Linked DNA regions of Kribbella solani. The protein of the gene in region 2 binds, or shares a complex with, the protein of the main gene of each other region. Links are inferred from orthologs where the notes say so. Each region holds a gene or a part of one and is shown on either strand. Other genes may lie near its edges.

The links.
Region 1: the proteins of HDA44_RS25920 (region 2) and pabB are in contact, whole or in part, in a solved structure (PDB 8RP0), measured with the Escherichia coli proteins. The link is inferred for Kribbella solani from one-to-one orthologs.

Annotation. Positions count from the first base shown.
Region 1 is NZ_JACHNF010000001.1:6,988,911-6,998,746, forward strand. Bases 5,932-8,816 are described here. They hold pabB (aminodeoxychorismate synthase component I), read left to right. Parts: upstream 5,932-6,641; coding sequence 6,642-7,991; downstream 7,992-8,816. Other genes in these bases: HDA44_RS32395 (class I SAM-dependent methyltransferase), read left to right, coding at 5,932-6,599; HDA44_RS32405 (aminotransferase class IV), read left to right, coding at 7,991-8,704. Outside these bases: HDA44_RS32365 (APC family permease), read left to right, coding at 1-1,245; HDA44_RS32370 (ABC-2 transporter permease), read right to left, coding at 1,211-2,266; HDA44_RS32375 (ATP-binding cassette domain-containing protein), read right to left, coding at 2,263-3,141; HDA44_RS32380 (GntR family transcriptional regulator), read right to left, coding at 3,138-3,530; HDA44_RS32385 (cryptochrome/photolyase family protein), read right to left, coding at 3,604-4,968; HDA44_RS32390 (iron-dependent transcriptional repressor DtxR), read left to right, coding at 5,029-5,742; more of HDA44_RS32395, read left to right, coding at 5,817-5,931; HDA44_RS32410 (SPFH domain-containing protein), read left to right, coding at 8,987-9,836. UniProt on the Escherichia coli protein: Part of a heterodimeric complex that catalyzes the two-step biosynthesis of 4-amino-4-deoxychorismate (ADC), a precursor of p-aminobenzoate (PABA) and tetrahydrofolate.
Region 2 is NZ_JACHNF010000001.1:5,636,669-5,652,035, forward strand. What follows is about bases 5,384-8,166. They hold HDA44_RS25920 (aminodeoxychorismate/anthranilate synthase component II), read right to left. Parts: upstream 7,199-8,166; coding sequence 6,569-7,198; downstream 5,384-6,568. Other genes in these bases: pknB (Stk1 family PASTA domain-containing Ser/Thr kinase), read left to right, coding at 5,384-6,413; HDA44_RS25925 (DUF881 domain-containing protein), read right to left, coding at 7,216-7,977; HDA44_RS25930 (cell division protein CrgA), read left to right, coding at 8,099-8,166. In the rest of the region: HDA44_RS25895 (FHA domain-containing protein FhaB/FipA), read left to right, coding at 1-174; HDA44_RS25900 (protein phosphatase 2C domain-containing protein), read left to right, coding at 185-1,579; HDA44_RS25905 (FtsW/RodA/SpoVE family cell cycle protein), read left to right, coding at 1,576-2,973; HDA44_RS25910 (peptidoglycan D,D-transpeptidase FtsI family protein), read left to right, coding at 2,970-4,424; more of pknB, read left to right, coding at 4,563-5,383; more of HDA44_RS25930, read left to right, coding at 8,167-8,365; HDA44_RS25935 (EXLDI protein), read left to right, coding at 8,695-9,219; HDA44_RS25940 (ATP-binding cassette domain-containing protein), read left to right, coding at 9,382-10,329; HDA44_RS25945 (ABC transporter permease), read left to right, coding at 10,326-11,156; HDA44_RS25950 (pyridoxamine 5'-phosphate oxidase family protein), read right to left, coding at 11,153-11,833; MocR-like pyridoxine biosynthesis transcription factor PdxR, read left to right, coding at 12,022-13,389; HDA44_RS25960 (hypothetical protein), read right to left, coding at 13,376-14,236; HDA44_RS25965 (family 43 glycosylhydrolase), read right to left, coding at 14,373-15,367. UniProt on the Escherichia coli protein: Part of a heterodimeric complex that catalyzes the two-step biosynthesis of 4-amino-4-deoxychorismate (ADC), a precursor of p-aminobenzoate (PABA) and tetrahydrofolate.

The DNA.
Region 1 (9,836 bases), 1.4 Mb from region 2 along the record:
GCGGGCGACCAGCCTGGTTTGGCGCGGCGTCTCGGGGTGGGCGACGCGGTGCTGATCGGGCTGGGGTCGATGGTCGGCGCCGGTGTGTTCGCCGTCTGGTCGCCGGCCGCCCGCGCAGCCGGCAGCGGCCTGCTCGCCGGGCTGGTGATCGCGGCCGTCGTCGCGTACTGCAACGCGGCGTCGTCCGCGCAGCTGGCAGCCGTCTACCCGGTCTCAGGCGGCACCTATGTGTACGGGCGGGAGCGGCTGGGGGAGTGGTGGGGTTTCGCCGCCGGATGGTGTTTCGTCATCGGCAAGACCGCATCCTGCGCGGCGATGGCGCTCACCTTCGCGACGTACGTGACCTCGATCGGCTGGCTGCAACGCGTACTCGCCCTGGTGGCGGTCGTAGCACTCGCGGCAGTCAACTATCGCGGCGTGACCAGAACCGCGCGACTGACCAGAATTCTCGTCACCTGCACCCTCGCGGTACTCGCACTTGTACTGGTCCTGCTCTTCACCACCGACTCGCAACAGCAGCACGTATCGACGGCAACCTCCGCGTACGGCGTCCTGCAGTCCGCCGGACTGCTCTTCTTTGCGTTCGCCGGGTACGCCCGGATCGCGACCATGGGTGAAGAAGTCCGCGACCCCGCGCGGACCATCCCCCGCGCCGTCACCATCGCGCTGACTGTTGCTATCGGCATCTATCTGCTGGTCGCGGTCGCCCTGCTCCGGCACGGCGACCCCGCGTCGACCGTTGCGCCCCTCGCGGCCGCGGTCGACGGGGCCGGTGCGGCCTGGGCAGTACCGGCCGTACGGGTCGGCGCCGCCCTCGCCAGCCTCGGTGCCCTGCTCGCGTTGATCGCCGGCGTCGGCCGTACGACCCTGGCGATGGCCCGGAACCGGGACCTGCCCAGCTGGCTGGCCGCCGTACATCCCCGCTACCAGGTGCCGCACCACGCCGAGCTCGCGCTCGCCGGGGTCGTCGGCGTACTGGTCCTCAGCACCGATCTGCGCGGCGTGATCGGCTTCTCCTCGTTCGGAGTCCTGTTGTACTACGCGATCGCGAACGCGTCCGCCTTCACTCAGCCGGCCGAGCAGCGCCGCTGGCCGCGGGCCGTCAACGTGCTCGGCCTGACCGGGTGCGTCGTCCTCGCGGTCACCCTGCCCTGGACCTCCGCCGTGGTGGCCGCGGCGGTGCTCGCCGCGGCCCTGTTGGTCCGCCGGGTCAGGAAAGGTCGCGCCGGATTCGCCAGAAGCTGAAGCCGGTCAGCAGCAACGCGAGTACGAAGAACAGGCCGAACTCGCGCCACTGCAGTGCCCAGAAGGTGTCCGCGGTGAAGTACTTGACGTGCTGCCGGTAGCCCTCGTCCGCCAGGCGCTGATAGCACGCGGTCATGTCGGCGCGGGAGGTCGGCTTCTCCGCGCCGGACGGATTCGGCGGCGCCATCGGCGCGCACTTGATCGCCCAGTCGGGCAGGGAGTTCTGTACGGTGCCCGACTTGTCGACCGTCTTGTCGTAGAGCTTCCACGCGCCGACTGAGTCGACCGCGACCTCCATCGACTTGACCTGTGGAGCCGTGTCCGGCCCACTCAGCTGGAACCCACGCATGCTGTCGGCGGTCGCCGCCACGTACTTGTCGGTCGGCGCCAGCAGGTGCGGACGGATGAACGTCGGCGTGACGATCTGGATCAGGATCACCGCCGCGAGCGTGATCGCCAGCGCGACCAGGGTCCGGCGGACGACCAGGCCGACCGCGACGCCGAGCGCGAACGCGAACGCCGCGTACCCGACCGGGACCAGACCGCGGGCCGAGAAGGTGGGCGGGAACATTCGCGGCAGATACGTGTTCGAGTCCTGCCCTGCCTGGAGCGCGTCGTCGATCGGGTCCGACCACCAGGTGACCGCGAAGCTGAGCAGACCGGTGATCCCGACCGCGGTCAGCCCGGTCACGCCGACCTTCGTGGCCAGCCAGCGGAAGCGCGAGATGCTCTGACTCCACGCCAGCCGATGCGTACCGGCCTCCAGTTCGCGGGCGATCAACGGCGCTCCCCAGAACGCGCCGATCACCGACGGGATCGCGTACAACATCACCTGACCGACCCGGTAGAGCAACGGGTCGAGCCGTTCGAACGCAAGGTTCTTGATGAAGCCGTCGGTCAGCCGGCGATAGTCGTCGAGTAGTCCCGGGCCGGTCGCCGCGAAGAAGATCCCGGCCGCCAGCACCACCCCCGCGATCACCAGGAACTGCACGCGGAACTGCCGCCACGTCAGCCAGATCATCGCTGCACCTCCAGTACCGGGCGCTCCGGCTGAACATCGCGGCCCATGTACGCGAGTACCAGGTCCTCGAGCGTGAGTTGGGTGACCGTCCAGGCCGGATCGAGAATCGGCTGATCGGTCCGGATCAGGTACGTGGACTGGCGATCGGTGTGGCTCGCGGTCACCACGTGCTGATCGCGCGGCAGGTCCTTCTGGTCGCGGCGCGGACCGGTCAGCCGGTAGTGCGTCGCCAGCAGGGTGTCGATCTCGCCGCTGACCTGTACGCGGGAATCCACGAGCACGATGAGGAAGTCGCAGGCGCGTTCCACATCGGAGACCAGGTGCGAGGACAGTACGACGCTGAGCTCCTGCTCGGCGACCGCCTCCATCAGGTCCTGCAGGAACTCGCGCCGGGCCAGCGGGTCCAGCGCGGCGACCGGCTCGTCGAGGATCAGCAGCTCGGGCCGCTTGGCCAGGCCGAGGGTGAGCGCGAGCTGCGCGCGCTGACCGCCGGACAACCGGCCGGCCCGTTGCTTCGGGTCCAGCTTGAGGTGCTCGATCCGGTTCTGGGCAAGGGATTCGTCCCACGCCGGGTTCAGCCGCGCGCCGAGCCGCAGATGGTCGGCGACGCTCAGCCGGGCGTACGTCGGGGTGTCCTGCGCGACGTAGCCGACTTTCGCCTGCTGGGTACCGGCCGGCGCGCCGAGCACCTCGACCGCGCCGGCGGACGGCGTCAGCATGCCGACCGCCAGGTTCAGCAGGGTGCTCTTGCCGGCGCCGTTCGGCCCGACCAGCCCGACCACATGTCCGGCCGGAACCTCCAGGTCACAATCGGTCAGCGCCCAGCGCTGCCCGTACTTCTTGCCCAGACCGTGGGCTTGCAAGACAGCCGTCACGCTATGTCCTCCTGAGCGGCGGACCGAAAGGTGGTCAGGAACAACGCCTCGATGCTCTCGTCGTCCAGCCCCGCCTTGCGGGCCTTGGCGAGCCAGCGGCGCAGGTCCTGCCGGAGCGGGCCGTGCGCGGCGAGCGTGTTGTCGGTGAGGGTCCGGGTGACGAACGTGCCGCGCCCCGGCCGGGCCTGCACCAGGCCTTCGTGCTCGAGCTCGCGGTATGCCTTGAGCACGGTGTTCGGGTTGATCGCCAGCGCCGCCACCACGTCTTTCACGGTCGGCAACTGATCACCCTCGCGCAGCAGTCCGAGCCGCAACGCGTTCCGGACCTGCTGAACGATCTGCTGGTACGGCGACACCCCCGAGCGCCCGTCCAGATGGAACTCGATCATCCATTACCCCATTCATCTAGTTGACTAGCACTATAGGGGTACGACTCGAGTACGCGTCAAGAGTCGGCGGAGGTCAGCGGATCGCTTCGTACCGGCGGAGCGCCTCGCGCCGGGCCTCGCCGTGGTCGACCAGCTGATCCGGGTACCCGGCCGCGCCGCCGTGCTTCCACGGCTCGTGCGCCGCCTTGCCGTCCAGTTGCCGCAACTCGGGAACCCAGCGCCGGACGTACGCGCCGCTCGGGTCGAACTTCAGGCCCTGGGTGACCGGATTGAAGATGCGGAAGTACGGCGCCGCGTCCGCGCCACAGCCGGCCACCCATTGCCAGTTCAGCGCGTTCGAGGCCAGATCGCCGTCGCGCAAGGACCGCATGAACCAGCGGGCGCCGTACTTCCAGTGGATGTGCAGGTCCTTGACCAGGAAGGACGCGACGACCATCCGGACGCGGTTGTGCAGGAAGCCGGTCGCGGCCAGCTGCCGCATGCCGGCATCCACGATCGGAAAGCCGGTGCGGCCGGTGCGCCAGGCCTCCAACGGGCCGCCCTGCCCGCGCGGTTCGTCGTACTGCATGCGGGCGAACTCGGGGCGCAACGGTTCCCAGGCGGCGCGCGGGTACCTGGCGAGCAGGTCGGCGCAGAACTCGCGCCAGGCCAGCTCCCGCCGGTACGCCTCAGCGCCGGCGCTGTGCCGGCGAGCCAGGTCCGCGAGCATCGTGCGCGGGTGGATCTCGCCGTACTTCAACGGGACGGACATCCGCGACGTACTGTCCAGATCAGGCCGATCCCGCTCGTCGGCGTACGCCGAGACTCCCGCCAGCCAACCACGCCAACGCTCACCAGCCGCGGCCTCACCCGCCTCCACCGCACCCGCGTCCCCCGTGCCAGCGTCACCCGCGCTCGCGTCCCCCGCCTTCTTCACACCGGGTAGTTCCTCGCCCGGCGCCTCGATCCAGCGCACGTCTTCCGGCGCGTCCACCGGTTTGCGCCACCCGTGCTCCAACCACGCCCGAAAGTACGGCGTGAACACCTGATACGACCGCCCCTGCTGATTGAGCACCCGCCCCGGCGCGACCGCGTACGCCGACCCCGTCCGCACCAACGGGCACCCCAGGGCGCCTTCCACCGCCAGATCGCGCTCCTGCCCGTACGGCGCGTAGTCAGCGCTGACATGCACGCTCGACGCCCGCACCGCACCCGCCACCGCGGGCACGACCTCAGCCGGATCACCCCGTCGCACCACCAGCCGCCCACCCATCGACGCCGACAGCGCGTGCAGCGACGCCAGCAACTGTTCGCGCCGCGGATCGCCCGATCGCTCCCAGAGCAACGGATCCAGCACGAACAGGCCGAGCACCCGCCCGTCGCCCGCCGCGACCGCGTCCAGGAGCGCGGGATTGTCCGCCAGCCGAAGGTCGCGCCGGAACCACATCATTGCCGTCATCGCGCTCATCCTCCGCCTGTACCCCAGGGAATTGGGTAAGGCTTGCCTGCATAGGTGAGAATGGTTGTCGTGAGCGAGCTGATCGATACCACCGAGATGTACCTGCGGACCGTCTACGAGCTGGAAGAAGAGGGCATCCTGCCGTTGCGGGCGCGGATCGCCGAGCGGCTGCACCAGTCCGGTCCGACGGTCAGCCAGACGGTCGCGCGGATGGAGCGGGACGGTCTGATCAAGGTGGAGGGCGACCGCCACCTGGAGCTCACCGACGTCGGGCGGAAGCAGGCGGTCCGGGTGATGCGCAAGCACCGGCTGGCCGAGCGGCTGCTGGTCGACGTGATCGGGCTCGAGTGGGAGGACGTGCACGCCGAGGCGTGCCGCTGGGAGCACGTGATGAGCGACGCGGTCGAGCTGCGGCTGCTGCAGTTGCTCGGCAACCCGACCGAATCGCCGTACGGGAACCCGATTCCGGGCCTGGAGGAGCTGCAGGTCACCAGCGCAGCCAGCGGGATCGAGGAGTTCCGGATCGGGGTCGAGCCGCTCGACCAGGTGCTCGACCAGGCCACCGGCGAGAGCGTCCGGGTGCTGGTCCGCCGGATCGCCGAGCCCGTACAGACCGACGACGGCGCGATGGCGGTGCTCCGTAAGGCCGGCGCGCTGCCCGGTCGCGAGGTCGACTCGACCCTCGACGCGGAGGGCGTCCTGGTCGGCAGCCGCGAAGCCGGCGGCGTGATCAGCGACGAAACGGCCGGCCACATTTTCGTCAGCCGCGTCTGACAAAGTCAACTCTGGGTTAACGCTGCGCACCCGGCGGGCGACGCCGGGTCGTCAGCAGGTACGGTCGGGCCGCTATGTCTGAGAATGATGCGATCGATTGGCCGGAGTACCTGCGGGAGTTCCACTCCGCGGCTCCGGGTTGTACCGAGGCTTTGCTGTCGCGGGCGGTGGCCGGCGACCACACGCCGTACCGCTGGCTGGTCCGGGCCGTCTCCGGTGAGGCCCGCCGGGTGCTGGACCTCGCCTGCGGCAACGGCCCGGTGGCGCGCGAGCTGTACGGGCGCTGGGTGGTCGGCGTGGACAACAACGCGACCCAGCTGGCCGGCGCGCCGAACCCACGCGTGCAGGCCGACGCGGTGCACCTGCCGTTCGCGAACGAGGTCTTCGACGTCGTCACCTGTTCGATGGGCCTGATGGTGCTGCAACCACTTCCGGACGTACTGCACGAGGCGGCGCGGGTGCTGCGGCGTGGTGGCGTACTGGCCGCGATCGTCCCGGCGGTACGGCCGCTCCGGCGCGGTGACATCCGTACGCTCAGCGGGCTGACCACGCGGCTCCGGTCGACGCCGCAGTTCCCGGCGGGTGGGGAGATCACCGAGCTGAAGGACCAGCTGAAGCACGCCGGCTTCGACGTGATGGAGAGCCAGCGCGAGCGGTACGTGTACCTGATCCGCACCCGCGACGATGCCCTCCGGTTGGTCAACGCGCTGTACCTGCCGGGTACGCCGGACGTCCGCCGCGACGCCGCGGTCGCCTGGCTCGCGGACCGTGCCGAGACCAAGGACGGCCTCGAAGTGGCGATCCCGATCCGGCGGATCACCGCCATGCGTACCAAGGTCGCGCTGACCGGCTCCTGAGCACTCAGGCTCACCCGGGCATTCGGTAGGTACGGTGTGCCTGTGAGTGCGCTGCGCTGGTCCGTCCGGACGCTCGACCGGGCGCTGGACGGTGAAACGGTCTACCGCGAGCTGCTGGCCGGCGAGCCGGTGGCGTACTGGCTCGACGGCAGCTTGACGGACCGGTTGCCGCGGCGGGTTTCTGTTCTTGGTACGACGCTGGGTGCCGGGGCGGAGGTGCTGGTTCGGGATGCGGCCGACGGGGACGTGTTCGAGGAACTGGACAAGCTGCTCGCTGAGCGGACGGGGGAGCCGCCGCCTGAGCTGGACGGGTTGTTCTGTGGTGGCTACGTCGGCTACTTCGGGTACGAGCTGAAGGCGCTCACCGGCGGAACTGCCGCGCACCAGGCGACCACGCCGGACGCACTGTGGATCTGGGCCAACCGTTTCGTCGTCATCGACCACGACCGCGACGTGACGTACCTGGTCGCACTCGACCTAACCGGCGCAGGTGAGGACTGGCTGGATCGGGCCGAGCGGTCCGCCGCGGACTGGTGGATGCCTGGCGTCGACGTACCGGCGATTGCCCGGCTGGATCTGGAAGCGCATCTCGAGCAGGACCGGCCGACGTACCTGGCCGGGATCGAACGTTGCCTGGCGGAACTCGCGGCCGGCGAGACGTACGAGGTGAACCTGACGAACCGCGTCCGCCTGCCCGCCGTACCCGATCCGTTCGAGTTCTTCTGCTGGCAGCGATCCGCGAACCCGGCGCCGTACGCGGCCTTCCTCAGATCCGGTGACCTCGCGGTCGCCAGCTCGTCGCCGGAACGCTTCCTCACCGTCGACGCGGATCGCTGGGCCGAATGCCGTCCGATCAAGGGCACCGCGCCGCGCGACCTCGACCCGGACCAGGACCAGCTGGCCGCGAAGTCGCTCGCCGAGGACGACAAGACCCGCGCCGAGAACCTGATGATCGTCGACCTGATCCGCAACGACCTCGGCCGGGTGAGCGAACCCGGGACCGTGCAGGTCCCGCAACTGATGCAGGTCGAGAGCTATCGGACCGTACATCAGCTGGTGACGACGGTACGCGGGCGATTGCGCGCTGACGTCACAACGATCGGCGCGGTTCGCGCGTGCTTCCCGCCCGGGTCGATGACGGGCGCGCCGAAGATCCGCACGATGCGGATCATCGACGAGCTGGAGTCGAGCGCGCGGGGCGTGTACTCGGGGGCGCTCGGCTATCTGGCCGTGGACGGCCGGGCGGATCTCAGCGTCGTGATCCGGACCGCGGTACTGACCCCGGACGCGACCGTGATCGGCGCCGGGGGAGCGATAGTCCTGGACTCCGAGCCGGACGCCGAGTACGAAGAAATGTTGCTCAAAGCAACAGCTGCGGTGGGAGGGAAATGATGACTGACTTGCTGGTGGCGGATTCGTTTCTGGTCGCGGGTGGGAAGGTTCGGGGGCTGGAACTGCATCGGGACCGGTTCGTGGGTTCGTGCGCGGCGGCGGGGATCGCGGTGGAACGGGTCCGGGCGGAACGGTTCTGGGATGAGCAGATCGCCCGGCTGCCTGGGTTCGGGCGGTGGTTCCCGCGGTTCGAACTGAGCTCGGCGGGGGAGTTCGCGGTGCAGTTGCGGCCGGCGCCTCCGATCGGCGGTGCGGTCCGCGTCGCCGTACACGACGGACCGGACCCGAGAACCGCACCCAGGGTGAAAGGGCCCGACCTGGAACTCCTCGGCAAACTCAAGGCGGCCGCCCCCGACCGCGCCGACGAAATCCTCCTGCTGGACACGGACGGAACGGTTCTTGAGGCGGCGTACTCGGCGATCGCTTGGTGGGAGGACGACACGCTCTGCTTCCCGCCGTCCGATCGGCCCTTCCTTCCGTCCGTCACCGCCCACCTGCTCCGCAAAATAGCCACCACCCAAGGCGTGGAGATCGCTGAACACCCCATCACCCCCACCGAACTCCAGGCAACCACCGAAGCCTGGCTCCTCAACGCCCTCCACGGCATCCGCCCCATCCACGCCTGGAACGCCTCCCCGATAGACCCCCTCCCCAACTCCCAGGCCCCCCACTGGCAATCCCACCTGACAACCCTCTCCACCCGCCTCCCCTAACCCACCCCACCACCGCCCCCACCGCCGCCCCGGCCGAGTGCATTTGAGGGGTGAACGTCGGGGGTTGCCGGTTTGCCCCCTGTATGCGGGGTGTGAAGGGACCGGTTGAGGGGTTCACGTCTCAAATGACGGCGGCTGCGAGGGAGTCGCGTGGGCGAGGAGGCATGCGGCCAGTCGAGGCCGTACGCGGCGGCGTGTCGGGCCGGCGGGCGGGGTTGGGCTGGAGGATTTTGCAAATGTGATATCAGTTTGGTAGCTTGGAGGTATCGAGAGGAGCTTGTGATGGTAGATGTGCGGATGCCTGCGGCGAAGGTGGTTGAGCGGGCGGGTGGCGAGGCCAATGGGTGGCTGATGTTTCTGCTCGGGCTCGTGCTGGCGGCAGCGGGGGTGTTCCTGCTCGTTTTCCGGAATCAGGACGGCACGCTGGTGATCGCCGGAATCGGCGCGATCGTGCTCGCGCTGATCGTGCTGAAGGGTCTGACGGCGGTGTCACCCGGCCGGGCGCGGGTCCTGCAGGTTCTCGGGCGGTACTCGGGGACGATCCGGACCAACGGCCTGCGCTGGGTGAACCCGATCTCCACCCGGCGTGAGGTCTCGACCCGGATTCGCAACCACGAGACGTCCGTTGCCAAGGTCAACGATGCCGACGGCAACCCGATCGAGATCGCCGCGGTGGTGGTCTGGCAGGTCGAGGACACCGCGCAGGCGACGTTCGAGGTGGACGATTTCGTCGAGTTCGTGGCGATCCAGACCGAGACCGCGGTCCGGCACATCGCCAACAGTTACCCGTACGACGTGCACTCCGAGCAGGACGTGCTGTCGCTGCGGGACAGTACGCACGAGATCACCGAGAAACTGTCCGCCGAGATCGGCGCCCGGGTGCATGCGGCCGGGGTGCGGGTGATCGAGTCACGGATCACCCACCTCGCGTACTCGCCCGAGATCGCCCAGGCGATGCTGCGCCGCCAGCAGGCCGGCGCGATCGTCGCGGCCCGGCAGCAGATCGTCGAAGGCGCGGTCGGGATGGTCGAGCTCGCGCTGGAGCGGCTGTCGGAGCACCGGGTGGTCGACCTGGACGAGGAGCGGAAGGCGACGATGGTCAGCAACCTGATGGTGGTGCTGTGCGGCGACC
Region 2 (15,367 bases):
TACTCGTCCACCCGGCACGCCCGGTTGTTCCTGTCCGAGGGCCAGTGGTGGGTCGAGGATCTCGGCTCCACCAACGGCACGTACCTTGACGGCCAGCGGGTCACCCGCCCGGTCCCGGCCGAGATCGGCGGTTCGATCCGAATCGGCCGGACGACGCTGAACATCGCGAAGTAGGCCTGCCTCGATGACCCTGTCGCTCGACTACGCCACACTGTCCGACGTCGGACGCGTGCGCCGCAACAACGAGGATTCGGCGTACGCCGGTCCGCACCTGCTGCTGCTCGCCGACGGAATGGGCGGCGCCGCGGCCGGTGAGGTGGCCAGCGCGGCGGCGGTCCAGGTGATCCGGCGGCTGGACACCGCCGACATCGGCGGCGAGGACATGATCGAGGCACTGGCCGGCGCCGTGCACCGGGCCAACGAGCGGCTCTCGGAGCTGGTCGAGGAGGACCCCGAGCGCGAGGGCATGGGTTCGACCGTGACCGCGCTGATGTTCGACGGCAAGCAGCTCGGGCTGGCGCACCTCGGCGACTCCCGGGCGTACCGGATGCGCGACGGGCAGCTGTTCCAGCTCAGCCACGACCACACTTTCGTCCAGTCGCTGGTCGACGAGGGCCGGATCTCCCAGGAGGAGGCCTTCAGTCACCCGCACCGGAACCTGATCCTCCGGGTGCTGGACGGCCGCCCCGACTCCGACCCGGACCTGGAGATGCTCGACGTCCAGGCCGGCGACCGGCTGATGCTGTGCAGCGACGGCCTGCCCGACTACGTCAGCAACGATGTGATCGCGGCGTCGATGGCGAGCGGTACGCCGGACTCGGTCGTGGTCGAGCTGATCACGCACGCGCTGGAAGCGGGTTCGAACGACAACGTGACCTGCGTGGTCGCGGATGTCGTCGAGACCGAGCCGGCCAGCGGGATCGCGCCGCAGTTGGTCGGCGCCGCCGCGGAGCTCGCCCAGGGCAGCACCGGGCGTGGTGAGCCGACGGCCGCTGTCCGTGCCGGCGGCCCCGACGGCTCCGGCGGCGGCGGTCACGGGACCTCGGTCGACCCGGAGGAGTTGCGGTACGCGCCGCGCCCGCCCAAGCGGTTCCCGTGGTTGCGGAGGATCACGGTCCTGGTCGTCGTCCTCGCGCTGCTCGGTGGTGGCGCCTGGTTCGGCTACAGCTGGACCCAGAAGCAGTACTACGTGGGCACCGACGGCGACTACGTGGCGATCTACAAGGGCGTCGACGCGGAGATCCCCGGCATTTCACTGTCCTCGGTGTACGAGCGGCAGCAGCTGCTCGTCGACAAGCTGCCGACGTACAGCCGTCAGCAGGTCGAGGGCGACATCCAGGCCGAAAGTCTGGCCGGCGCCCGGTCGATCGTGGCCCAGCTGCAGCAGACCGCGGCCGAGTGCGCCAAGCTGAAGCCGACCCCGAAGCCGAGCGCGAAACCGACCGCGAAGGCGACCACCCCGGCGGTGACCACGCCGCCGGTCTCGAAGCCGCCGGTGTCCACCTCACCGCCGACGACGGCCAGTTCGACGCCGACAGGCCCGTCGGTGAACCCCGAAGACTGTGACGGAGTCCGATGAGTATCGCGTCGACGTCCGTTATCCAGATCATCCCGCGTACTAGGCGCGGGGTGGAGCTGCTGCTGCTCGTGATCGCGATCGCCGTCTCGGTCGGCGCGTACGTGAACATCGGCATCACCGTGCAGAACTCCGTCCCGGCCAGCACCGGGTACTACGCGGCCGGGATCGGTCTGCTCGCGCTGATCGCGCACCTGGTACTGCGGTACCGGGCGCCGTACGCGGACCCGGTGCTGCTGCCCTGCGCGGTGCTGCTGAACGGTCTCGGTGTCGCGATGATCCATCGGATCGACCTCGGGCTGGCGATCGTCGCCGAGGCGAGGGGCAAAATGCCGAAGGCGGCAGCGGCCTCGCAGCAGATCACCTGGACCGCGGTCGGCATCGTGCTGTTCGTGGTGGTCATCCTGGTGGTCCGGGACCACCGCCGGCTGCAGGCGTTCACGTACACGCTCGGTCTGGGCGGTCTGGTCCTGCTGGTGCTGCCGCTCGTCCCGGGGCTCGGCGCGAACGTCAACGGCGCGCCGATCTGGATTCGCATCGGCAAGATGTCGTTCCAGCCCGGTGAGTTCGCCAAGGTCGCCCTGGTCATCTTCTTCGCCGGCTACCTGGTGGTGAAACGGGACGTACTGACCCTGGCCGGCCGCCGCTTCCTCGGGCTGGACCTGCCCCGGGCCCGCGACCTCGGGCCGATCCTGATCGCCTGGCTGGCCAGCCTGGGCGTGCTGGTGTTCGAGAGCGACCTCGGCTCCTCGCTGCTGTTCTTCGGCCTGTTCCTGTTCCTGCTGTACGTCGCGACCGAACGGGCCGGCTGGCTGATCATCGGCGGCGTACTATTCGTCGGCGGCGCGTACTTCGCGTACATGACCTTCGGCCACGTACACCGGCGGATCACCGACTGGCTGGACCCGTGGGCGATCGACGGCGGCCAGATCAAGCTCGGCCTGATGGGTCAGGCCTGGGGCGGTGTCCTCGGCCGTGGCCTCGGCCAGGGTCACCCCGAGGCGACGATGTACGCGAACAGCGACATGATCATCTCCTCGTTCGCCGAGGAGCTCGGGCTGACCGGGCTGATCGCGATCCTGCTGATCTTCACCCTGATCATCGAACGCGGCCTGCGCACCGCGCTCGGCTGCCGGGACATCTTCGGCAAGCTGGTCGCGACCGGTCTGGCGATGTCGTTCGCGCTGCAGGTGTTCGTGATCGTCGGCGGCGTCACCGGCCTGATCCCGCTGACCGGTCTGGCCACCCCGTTCATGGCCCTCGGTGGTACGTCCCTGGTCGCGAACTGGGCGATCATCGCGCTGCTGCTCCGGATCAGTGACCAGGCCCGGCGGCCGCAGACCCCGGCCGCTCCAGTGTCCGACGAAACGATCGCGATGGCGGTGCAGAAGCAGTGAATTCGGCGATCCGACGACTGGCCGTCGCGGCGATGATCCTGATGCTCGCGCTGATGGCCAACTCGACGTACCTGCAGGCCTTCCGGTCGAACGAGATCAACGGGCGCAACGACAACAACCGGGTCCGGGACTCGCAGTTCTCGGTGAACCGCGGCCCGATCCTGATCGGCAACACGCCGATCGCGAAGAGCGACCCGGTCAACGACCGGTTCAAGTTCCAGCGCACGTACCCGTCCGGTCCGGTGTACGCGCCGGTGACCGGCTTCTACTCGTACCTGTACGGCCGGGGCGGGATCGAGCTGACGATGAACTCCGAGCTGAACGGCTCGGATCCGTCGATGGCGTTCCGGCGGATCATCGACGTGATCAGCAACCGGCCGCAGCAGGGCGGCAGCGTGACGCTGACGCTGAACGCGGCGGCACAGCAGGCGGCGTACAACGGACTGGCCGGCAAGATCGGCGCGGTGGTGGCGATCGAGCCGAAGACCGGCAAGATCCTGGCGATGGCCAGCCGCCCGTCGTACGACCCGAACCTGCTCGCCGCGCACGACAGCAACAAGGTCGGTACGGCCTGGAAGAACCTGAACGCGGCGAAGGAAAAACCGATGTCCAACCGCGCGGTGCAGGAGCTGTACCCGCCGGGGTCGACGTTCAAGCTGGTGACCGCGGCCGCCGCGCTGTCCAGCGGGAAGTACACGCCGGACAGCAAGGTGAACTCGCCGGCCGAGCTGCCACTGCCGCAGACCACCGTCCCGCTGGTGAACGAGGACGGCAAGAACTGCGGCGGCAGCAACAGCGCGACGCTGACGGTCGCGCTGCGTTACTCGTGCAACACCGCGTTCGGTACGGTCGGCATGGCCCTCGGCGCGGACGCGCTCCGCGAGCAGGCGGCGAAGTTCGGGTTCGGTGCCCGGCCGCTGACCGAGCTGCCGGCCGTCGCCACCAGCCAGTTCCCGGCCGACCCGAACGAACCGCAGACCGCGCAGTCCGCGATCGGCCAGTTCGACGTGCAGGCCACGCCGCTGCAGATGGCGATGGTCGCGGCCGGGATCGCGAACAAGGGCGAGGTGATGAAGCCGTACCTGGTCCAGAGCGTGAAGACCCCGGACCTGAAGACGGTCTCGGAGACCAAGCCGGAGTCGCTGCACCAGGCGGTCACCCCGGAGGTCGCGTCCCAGCTGACCGCGATGATGCTGGACGTCGTCAACAACGGCACCGGCAAGCCGGGCCAGATCAAGGGCGTCCAGGTGGCCGGCAAGACCGGCACCGCGCAGACCTCGAAGGACCGCCCGCCGTTCGCCTGGTTCACCGCGTTCGCGCCGGCCGACGACCCGAAGGTCGCGGTCGCGGTGCTGATCGAGTCGGCGAACATTCCCCGCGACGACATCGCCGGCGGCAAGCTGGCCGCGCCGATCGCGAAAAGCGTGATGGAGGCGGTGCTGGGCCAGTGAACAGCCGATGAGCACCATACGGAATGATTCGGTGACAGTGCGTCTTTCCAACGGGGATCCACGTGTGGCGGCCGCTACGGTGGGCAAATTGAGTGTGTTTTTTGTGTGTGGTCCACGGACAGGTTGGAAGGCTGAGTCATGACATCGCAGGCACGTCTCGTCGGCGGCCGGTACGAAGAAGGCGAACCGCTCGGCCGCGGCGGCATGGCCGAGGTCCGCAGGGGCGTCGACAACCGGCTCGGCCGGAGTGTCGCGATCAAGCGGCTGCGGGTCGACCTGGCCAGTGACGCCACCTTCCAGGCCCGGTTCCGCCGGGAGGCACAGTCGGCCGCGTCGCTGAACCACCCGACCATCGTTTCGGTGTACGACACCGGCGAGGAGCCGGATCCGAACGGTTCCGGCGTCACCATCCCGTACATCGTGATGGAGCTCGTCACCGGTAAGACATTGCGCGACCTGATCCGCGAGGGCCGCAAGATCATGCCGGAGCGAGCGCTGGAGATCACCTCCGGCGTGCTCGAGGCGCTCGACTACAGCCATCGGGCCGGCATCGTGCACCGCGACATCAAGCCCGGCAACGTGATGCTGACCCCGCAGGGCCAGGTCAAGGTGATGGACTTCGGTATCGCCCGCGCGGTCGCCGACACGTCCTCGACGATGACCCAGACCGCGGCCGTGATCGGCACCGCGCAGTACCTGTCCCCGGAGCAGGCCCGCGGCGAGACCGTGGACGCCCGCTCCGACCTGTACTCGACCGGTTGCCTGCTGTACGAACTGCTCACCGGCCGGCCGCCCTTCGTCGGCGAATCACCGGTGTCGGTCGCGTACCAGCATGTCCGCGAGCAGCCGCTGCCGCCGTCGTCGTTCGACCCGGACATTCCGCCGGAGGTCGACGCGGTCGTCCTGAAGGCGCTGGCGAAGAACCGCGAGGAGCGGTACCAGAGCGCCTCCGAGATGCGCGCCGACATCCACCGGGTGCTGGCCGGTCAGCAGGTGACCGCGCCGATGGCGGCGGTCGCGGAGACCCGTTCGATGGCGCCGACCGCGGTCGCGCCGGCGGCCACCCAGGCGTTCCGGCAGACCAGCGGTAACGACCTGCTGCCGCCGGGCGGGGACGACCTGGAAGAGGACGAGGACAACCGCTCCCGGCGGAACCGTGGCCTGGCCTACTTCCTGCTCGGGCTGGCGATCGTCGCGGTGGCCGTCGGGGCGTACGCGCTGTTCAACCACTACAACAAGGACACCAAGGCCGGCGGTGGTGGCGCGACCACCTCGACACCGGCCAAGGTCGCCGTCCCGGACCTCAGCGGCAAGTCGGTGGCCGAGGCGACCGCGCTGCTCGACGCCAAGGGCCTGAAGCTCACCTCCACGTCGCAGAAGAGCGACACGGTCGGTAAGGGCGCGATCATCAGCCAGACGCCGGAGTCCGGTACCGAGGCCGACCAGGGCTCGACCGTGAACGTGGTGGTGTCGGCCGGGCCGAGTGCCTTCTCGGTACCGAACGTGATCGGCATGTCCGAGTCGAAGGCGAAGCGGACGCTGGAGAACGCGAAGGGCCAGTTCACGGTCAGCGACAAGACGGTCGAGAAGGACAGCGACCAGAGGAAGGGCACCGTGATCGAGGTCAGCCCGGACCCGAGCGGCTCGTACGCGCCTGGCACCCAGTTCACCTTGACGGTGTCCAGCGGCGTGGTGAACGTGGAGGTGCCGAGCGTCATCACCCAGACCCAGGACGACGCGACGGCGGCGCTGAAGGCCCTCGGCTTCCGGGTCGGCTACACCTCCGTGGACGATCCGTCCAAGCCGGACCAGACAGTCGTCGCCCAGAGCAAGGCGGCCGGCACGCAGCAGCCGAAGGGCACGTTGATCACACTGACGATCAACAACCACCAGCAGGAATCGCCGCCGCCGACGGGCGGACCGACAGGCCAGCCGACGGGGGAGCCCAGCGGCGGTCCGACGTCACCCGGCATCACCATCGGCGGCTGACCGCCCCTCGGCACCACCGGAAGTGCGCCCCAAACCGCTTCGGGGCGCACTTCCGCCGAGACTGGGGAGCCTGACTGCCCGATTCGGGCGGGCAAAACGCCCCAAACCGGTTTGGGGCGGACTACGCGGCCACTCCCCGAACCGGTTTGGGGAGGTTAGGCGACCGGTTGGCCGACTACCGGGGCGAGGCCGGCTGAGCGGGCGATCGCGTCGGGGTCGCCGCAAAGGGTCAGCCAGTTGGCGAGCATCCGGTGACCGCCCTCGGTGAGTACCGACTCCGGGTGGAACTGCACGCCTTCGACCGCGAGCTCGTGATGCCGGGCAGCCATGATCACGCCCTTGTCGGTCCGGGCCGTCACCTGCAACTCGCTCGGCACGCTGTCCTGGGTGATCGCGAGCGAGTGATACCGGGTCGCGGTGAACGGCGATGGCAGTCCGGCCAGTACGCCGGCGCCGTCGTGGTACACCTGGCTGGTTTTGCCGTGCAGCAGCTCGTCCGCGCGGCCGACCACCCCGCCGTACGCGACGCCGATCGCCTGCAGGCCGAGGCAGACGCCGAAGATCGGCACCTTCCCGCCTTGTTCCTTGACGATGTCCACGCACGCACCGGCTTCTTCGGGCGTACCCGGGCCGGGGGAGAGCAGCACACCGTCGTACGCGCCGGCCTGCTCCGGGGTCACCTCGTCGTTGCGCAACACCGTGGTGTCAGCCTGCAACTGCTGCAGGTACTGAACCAGGTTGTAGACGAAGGAGTCGTAGTTGTCGACGACAAGGATCCGCGGCATGCGAACCATTGTGACAGCTAACGCCCGCTGGCGGTGGGGCTGACCGAAGGGGTGCGGTCGAAGCCGGGGACGGTGGCGCTCTGCAGGTCCAGGGTGCCCTCGTACGCGGGCATGGCGATCGAGGACTCGTTCTGCACGTCGTACCCGAGCTGGAACTTCACCACGTAGTCCTGCAGGTTGTCGATGTACTGCGAGTCGTCGAGCGCCTGCTGCAGCTTCCGCCGGTCGCCGATCGCGGTGATCTTGTACGGCGGGAGGTACGGCACCCCGTGCAGTACTACCGAGTTGCCGACGCACTTGATCCCGGTGGTGGAGATGACCCGGTGGTTCTGGATCGAGATCGCGTCCGCGCCACCGGCCCAGAGCGCGTTCACCACCGCCTGGATGTCCTGTTGGTGGATCACCAGCCAGTCGGCGTCGACGTCCGGATTGTCCTTCACCACTTGCTGCGGCGCGTCCTTCAGCGTCACGGTCAGGCCCGGCCCGGTGACCGGCGTGGTGCCGACCTCGTCGGACAGGTCCTTCAGCCGCTTCGCCAGCGCCGGGTCGATCGACCCCTGCTGCGCCTGCAGCTTCTCGATGTCCTGGGTGAGCGCCGCGTGCTGCCGGACCAGGGTTGCGCTGCGGCGGCTCTGTTCCTCCACCAGCCCGGCGAGCGTAGTGTTACGGCTGGGCCGCAGGTCCGTACCACGGGCGTTGGTGGCACTGGTCGCGAACAGCAGGCCGGCACACAGCAACGCCAGCGGCGCCACCGCCCGCCACAGCGAAATCCGCCTCAACCTCCGCCCCAACCTACGCATGAGTGATCTCCACATTGCTCTGCACTACGCTAACCCTGGACCGGACCGGCACAGGTCCACACGGTTAGCTTATGCGTCCGTCCTTACAAGGAGTTCAGTCGTGCCCGAGTCGAGCAGTCGCAAAACGAAGAAGGCCGAGAAGGTCAAGGTCAAGGCCGAGAAGACGCCGAAGAAGCCGCGCACCCAGTCCCGGGTGTGGGTGGCGCCGCTGATGCTGGCCTGCTGGCTGCTCGGGCTGGCTTGGCTGGTCGTCTTCTACGTAGCCGGCCAGGACATCCCGGTGATGAACGACCTGGGCAACTGGAACCTGCTGATCGGCATGGGCCTGATCGCGGTCGGCTTCGTCGTCTCCACCCAGTGGGTCTGACCCCACTCACCCTTCCGAACTGAACAACCGAGGGGCCCTCGAGCTCCTCACCCACCAAACCCCTGTGACCATGTCCAGGGGTTTGCTCAGTTATCCACACCTGTATCCCCAGGTGTGCACACCGATTCCCGGGACTTATCCCCAGCCTGGCCCTTACTTCTCCACAGAAATCCGGTGAAACTGCCCCGAATCTGTGGATAACTCAGGTTTGAGCCGGCCAGTTTCCACACCGTTCACCAACCGTCCAACGACGCCTTCACGTCTACGTACAGATCTACGTAGACATATGCGGAGAGCTGTGCGTATAGTTCTACGTAGGAGGAGACACCATGCCGAACAAGACGATCTATGTGTCCGACGACGACCTGCCGCTGTACAAGAAGGCGCAGGAGCTCGCCGGCAACCTGTCCTCGGCGATCTCGATCGCCCTGCGCAAGTACGTCGAGCTGGAAGAAGGCCGGCTCGAGGGGTACGACGAGATCACCGTCCGGGTCGGCCGGGGCACCGGCCGCAAACAGCGGTTCTCGGGCGTACTGCTGGCCGAGGGCGGCCGGTCCAACAACACCGGGTACGAGGCCTTCAAGGTGTACCGCAGCCGGACCGGGAAGTTCGTCCTGCACGCGGACCGGCGGAACCAGTTCACCGTCAACGCGGACGACGAGCGGTACCTGACCGGCTGGCGGTCCTGGATCGGGAACTGGAGCTCCGACCAGTCCTGGAGCATGGCGCAGGGCGAGGCCACCCTGCAGGTCGTGGAGACCGTCGACGAGCTCCGCGACCTGATCCCCGAGGACCTGTACGCGCTGGTCGAGGAGGCTGCCAACCAGCCGGCGGTCGAGGACCTCGACATCTGACCTCGCACCCCACCTGAACCCACTGCCCAACTGAAGTCACCGCGGCACCGACCGTAGCCACCAGGCCGGCCGGGCGGGCGAACACGCCCGAAACCTCCTCCTGATCACCCCATCAGCCACCGGGGCAGGTTCCCCCTGCCCGAAAACACCCAAGGACCAGTCATGTCAGCAGCGATCGACGTCACCGGACTGCGCAAGTCCTACGGCGAGAAACTCGTCCTCGACGGCATCGACCTGAATGTTGCCGAAGGCACCATCTTTTCCCTGCTCGGCCCGAACGGCGCCGGCAAGACCACTGTCGTACAGATCCTGGCCACGCTGAACACCGCCGACGCCGGCGAGATCCGGGTGGCCGGTCACGACCTGCGCAAGCAGCCGGAGGCGGTCCGGGCCGCGATCGGCGTCACCGGTCAGTTCTCCGCGGTCGACGGTCTGATGACCGGCCGGGAGAACCTGATCCTGATGGCCGACCTGTACCACCTCGGCAAGCGGGAGGCGCGGCAGCGGGCCGACGAGCTGCTGGAGCAGTTCGACCTGGCCGAGGCCGGCAAGAAGCTGGCGATGACGTACTCCGGCGGTATGAAGCGCCGCCTCGACCTGGCGATGACACTGGTCGGCCGGCCGCGGATCATCTTCCTGGACGAGCCGAGCACCGGCCTCGACCCGCGGAGCCGGCACAACATGTGGACGACGATCCGGGAACTGGTCGCCGGTGGTGTCACGATCCTGCTCACCACGCAGTACCTGGAAGAAGCGGATCAGCTCGCCGATCGGATCGCCGTACTCGACCACGGACGCCTGGTCGCCCAAGGCACGGCCGAGGAACTGAAGCGGCTCGCGCCCGGCGGGCACATCCGGCTGCGGTTCACCTCGCCGGAGGAGTTCGCCCTCGCCGGGCGGGTGCTGCCGACCGGCGTACCCAATCAGGAATCGCTCGTCCTGCAGGTGCCGAACGACGGCAGCGTGCACTCGCTCCGCGCGCTGCTGGCCCGGATGGACGACGCCTCGCTCGAGGTGGACGAGCTGACCGTACACACCCCCGACCTGGACGACGTGTTCTTCGCCGTCACCGGTCAACCCACTCAGCAGGAGAAGGTGACGACGAAATGAGCTCCACCACAATCCAGTCCGTACCGGCCGCCCAGGCCGCCCCGGCCAGTCGTCCGCTGACCGACATCGGCACCATGCTGCGCCGCAACCTGCGGCACGCGCAGCGCTACCCCGGCCTGTCGCTCGGCGCGCTCGGGATGCCGGTGATCATGATCCTGTTGTTCGGCCTGGTCTTCGGTAACACGTTCGCGGCCGGGCTCGGCGGCGGGGGGCGCGGCGCGTACATCGACTTCCTCACCCCCGGGATCCTGCTGATGTCGATCGCGTCCGGAACGATGTCCCCGGCGGTCGCGGTCTGTATGGACATGACCGAGGGGATCGTCGCCCGGTTCCGGACGATGGCGATCTTCCGGCCGGCGGTGCTCGCCGGGCACGTACTCGGCAATGTGCTGCTGACCATCGTCAGCCTCGCTCTGGTCGTCGGTTTCGCGATCCTGATCGGCTTCCGGCCGAACGCGTCCGTCGGGGACTGGCTGCTCGCGGCCGGGCTGTTGATCGCGGTGACGTTCGCGCTGACCTGGTTCGCGATCGCGTTGGGGCTGACCAGCAAGACGCCGGAGAGCGCGAGCAACATCGTGCTGCCGATCAGCTTGCTGCTGCCGTTCCTCAGCAACACGTTCATCCCGTTGCAGTCGATGCCGAGCGGCATCCGCTGGTTCGCCGAGTACCAGCCGTTCACTCCGATCATCAACACCCTGCGGCACCTGATGCTGGGTACGCCGATGGACAGCGGTGACGGCTGGCTCTCGCTCGCCTGGTGCCTGGCGATCGCCGTCGTCGGCTACTTCTGGGCGCAGAAGAACTACAACAAGGGGACCGTGGCTTAAGAAGGTGCGCCGAGGCGGTTCGCGCGGGAGCGGACGTGGGCGGGCACCAGCAAGTCGCAGTCCGGGTTGTTCTCCGGCTCGCCGGCGACCGAGTGAAGTGGGATCACACCCGTCCAGTAGGGCAGGTTGAGGTCCTCCTCCTCGTCGTTGGCGGGCCCGGAGCGCGTCTTCACCGACGCCTCGGTCAGCGACAGGGCGAGTACGGAGGTCTTGGCCAGCTCCTTGCGGTTCGGTGGGCGGACGGCGGTGGACCGGCCTGGTACCAGGTGATCGACGATCCGGTTCAGGCCGTGCAGCTTCTCCTCCGCACCGGTCACCAGTCGCGGTACGCCGAAGATCACCGCGGACCGGTAGTTCACCGAGTGGTGGAAGGCGGATCGCGCGAGTACCAGGCCGTCGGTGTGCGTGACGGTGACGCAGACCGTCTGCTCCGGCGCGGCGACCACACTGCGGGCAGCCACCGAGCCGTGCAGGTACATGATCCCGTCGGCGCTGTGGTCCAGGTCGATCCCGTACGCGGTCGGAAGGACGAGTGGGTGGCCGTCGACCACGACGCCCAGGTGGCAGAACATGCCATCGAGCAGTACGTCGTACAGCGCCTGCCGGTCGGTGGCGGCGCGTTCCTTGGAACGACGGAGCGACGTACGAGCGGTCGGCTGCAGCGGAGTGCTGGTCATGGGGCCTCCCGGCCTGGACTGAGGAGTGGAGGGAGCGAAGCGACTGGAGTGACGAGGGAAGGCCGGGAGTCACAGCCCCATGACCCGCCGCGACGGAGTCGTGGCATCTGCACCGTCATGCAACCAGGTTCGGGGGTGGAGTGGCATGCTGGCACGGTCCATTCCCGTCTGAATCAGGTAGTCCATTCGTGGAGACCTCACTCCCGCTGACCATCGACCGTACGATTGCGCTCCCGCTGCACCTCCAGCTGGCGGAGCAATTCCGGGCTGCCGTACTGGACGGTCGGTTGCAGTCCGGTCATCGGCTTCCGTCCACGCGTGATCTCGCGCGGCAGATGTCCGTGTCGCGGGCGGTCACCCAGGCCGCGTACGACCAGTTGCACGCGGAAGGGTGGATAGCGGGGCGTACGGGCGCCGGTACTTTTGTCACGGACGTGGTGCCGTTGCAGCCGGCCGTACGACGCCGTACGCCCCACCGTGAGGACCCGGACAAACGGTTGCTGACGCTCCGGCCGGGCATTCCGTACATCGCGCCGACACCGGACCCCGGTTGGCGGCGCGCCTGGCGCGAGGTGTCCGCCCAGGCACCACCACGCGGGTACGACGACGCGGCCGGCCTGCCCACGCTCCGGGCCGCGCTCGCGGAGCATGTCGGCCGGGTACGGGGGATCGCATGCGGCCCGGAGAACGTGCTCGTCACGAATGGCACCGTGCACGGACTCCGCCTCCTGCTGACCGCGACCAGCGCACCGGGCGGCCGGATCGCCATCGAGGACCCCGGTTATCTGAACGCGGTCACCGCGGCTCGCGACCATCAGCTGGAGATCGTCGATGTGCCCGTGGACGAGGACGGGCTGCGGGTGGACGCGCTGACAGACGACGTCGACGCTGTGTACGTCACGCCATCACACCAGTACCCGCTGGGCTTTCGGCTGCCCGTCGCGCGACGCAACGAACTGGTCCGCTGGGCCCGCCGGACCGGCGCGCTGCTGATCGAGGACGACTACGACAGCGAGTTCCGGTACGACGTCGCGCCGCTGCCCGCGCTCGCCCAACTGGACCTCGACCGGGTCGTGCACCTGGGCACCCTGTCCAAGACCCTCAGCCCGGCGCTCCGGCTCGGCTGGATGGTGGCGTCGGAACCGATGATCGACCGGCTGACCACGTTCCGCGCCGAGACCGGCGACTGGCCCGGCTGGCCGATGCAGGCCGCCCTACTGGCGATGCTCCGCGACGGCTACCTGGACCAGGCAGTACGCCGCGGCCGCCGCCTGTACGCGGACCGGCGCACCCTCACCTGCGCGGCGCTGGCCCCATACGGCGAGGTCATCGGCCAGGACGCCGGCCTACACATCACGCTCCTACTCCCCAACCACACCGACGACCAGTCCCTAGCCACCCAAGCCCGAGCCGCCGGCGTAGTAATCGCCCCCCTCTCCGAATACCGCCGCACCACCCCCGGCCCCCCAGGCCTGGTAATCGGCTACGCCACCCCGACAACCCCAGACCTACACCGAGCCCTAAAAATCCTCACCGAAGTCCTCAGTCGCCGTTGAGGGAGTCGGCGAAGTAGACGGGGCCCCAGCGGAAGTTGACTGGGTTGGGGAAGGTGGCTTTGACCTTGCCTAGGCTGTTGATGACTGTGGTGGGGCCGTTGGCGTGGCCGATGGCGTAGAGGTTGGCGGTTTGGGTTTCCTTGTCGATGCCGAGGAGGAGCGTGCCGTAGTTGCCGCACTTTTCGGCTACCAGGGACTCGAAGCCTTGCCAGGTGCCGGGGCGGATCTTGGTGACGATCGGCTTCATGGGTGACGTGACGGGGATGCGGATCGTGTACAGCGCGCCGCCGCGGGTGTTCGCCAGGAACGTGTCGTACTTCGCGGTCTTGCTGATCAGGGCCATCGCCTTGACCGAGCCGAAACCGGTGGCCGAGCCGGCGCTCTTCCAGGTCTTTCCGACCGTCCAGCGAAGGAGCGTTCCGTCGTTGCGCAGCCCGTACCCCATCCAGTGGGTCGCCTTGCCCTGCTGGTAGTGCGCGAGTTCGAGTGCGTTGAACTTGGACCAGCCGCCGCCGACCCGCTGAGTGAGGTTGATGCCGGCGTTGAAGTTGTACATCCGGTAGTACAGCGCGTCGCCCTCGACGACGTACCCGCTGGAGTCGGCGCCCGCGACGTTCGGCTCGCTCTCGAAGGTCGAACTCAACCGAACCGCGCCTGCCGGGAACACGCCTGCCTCGGACGTCGGGTTGGACATCGTCGGCGGCGTGCCCGCGGTCACCTTCGCGGTGGTCTGCGCGCCGGCCGAGGTGACCGATCCCGCGAGCATGCTGCAGGCAGCCCGCGGCGAACTCGCACTCGCCTGCGCGGCGGCCGGCATCACACCGGCCGCCAGCAAAACCGAACCCACCGCTCCGTACACAACCCTGCGTCGCTTCATGTTCTCGCCCCCAAGTTGGCTCTGTGCATCTACAGCCTTTGATGCCGGCGGGGCGGCGAAGGTTACCGATTCAGTGATTGTGTTGATTTGTCGACATATGGGCCTGCTACTTGCTCTCGTAGAACTTCAGGTAGTCGAAGGTGGCGACCGGCGGTGGGTTGGCGCCGGTGAACTCGCCGTGGGCGTAGAGGCCGATCCGGGCCGCGGCCGGCAGCACCCAGGCCGCGCCCCACGTCCAGTTCTTCCCGTCCACCGAAGTCCCGGCCCGGTACACATGTTCACCGGCGGCGTTCTTCTGGTACGCGAGCCGCATCCACAACGTCGGCGCCGATCGCCCGATCGCGGCGGCGCCGTACGACGTCGCGCCGTCCGACGGTCGCGCCACCAGCTCCCGCCCGTACTCGGTCTGCCGCGTCTTCCAGATCGACACGTTTCCCAACCGCGCGAAGTCGTTGTCGTTCAGGTACGCGATCAGGCCTGCCTGCTGATAGTTGCGTACGTCCCCCTGCCCGGTGTCGAGATGCAGTTCGGTTTCCGCGATCCACTTGTCCCCGGCCGGTGAATCATGCAGCAACAGACCGGCATTGTTGCCCGTACCAACCAAGTCGGCGTTCTCCAACGGCCAAGACAACTTGCCATCGGCAACAGTTGCCTTGGCATCCTTGCGTACCCACGACCAGCCCGCGCCGAGCGAACCGTCGAAGTCGTCACCGGCGAGCACCTTCCCGGTCCGCGGTACGTCAGCCGGCTTCGTCACCGCCTTCGCGACGGACCGTACGGTCAGGTTGTCCACCTCCGCCGACCCGATCCACCGCACCGGTGCGGCCGCAAGCCGTACGCCCGGCAGCTGCGCCTCCGCGTAGACATCACCAAGCCCCGCATCGTTCAGTCGCGCCGTCACGGACGATTCGGTCACCTGCACGACCAGCTTGTTCCACTGCGTACGGTCGAAATCCGCCGGCAGGTTCACCGAGGTCGTACGCCGACCGGCCACCAACGTCAGCCGATTGCCCACCACCCGAGCCACGACCTGATTCCCCAGCACCGTGGCGAACGAGCTACCCAGACGAACATCCGCCTCCACCCGAAGCGATCCGCCAG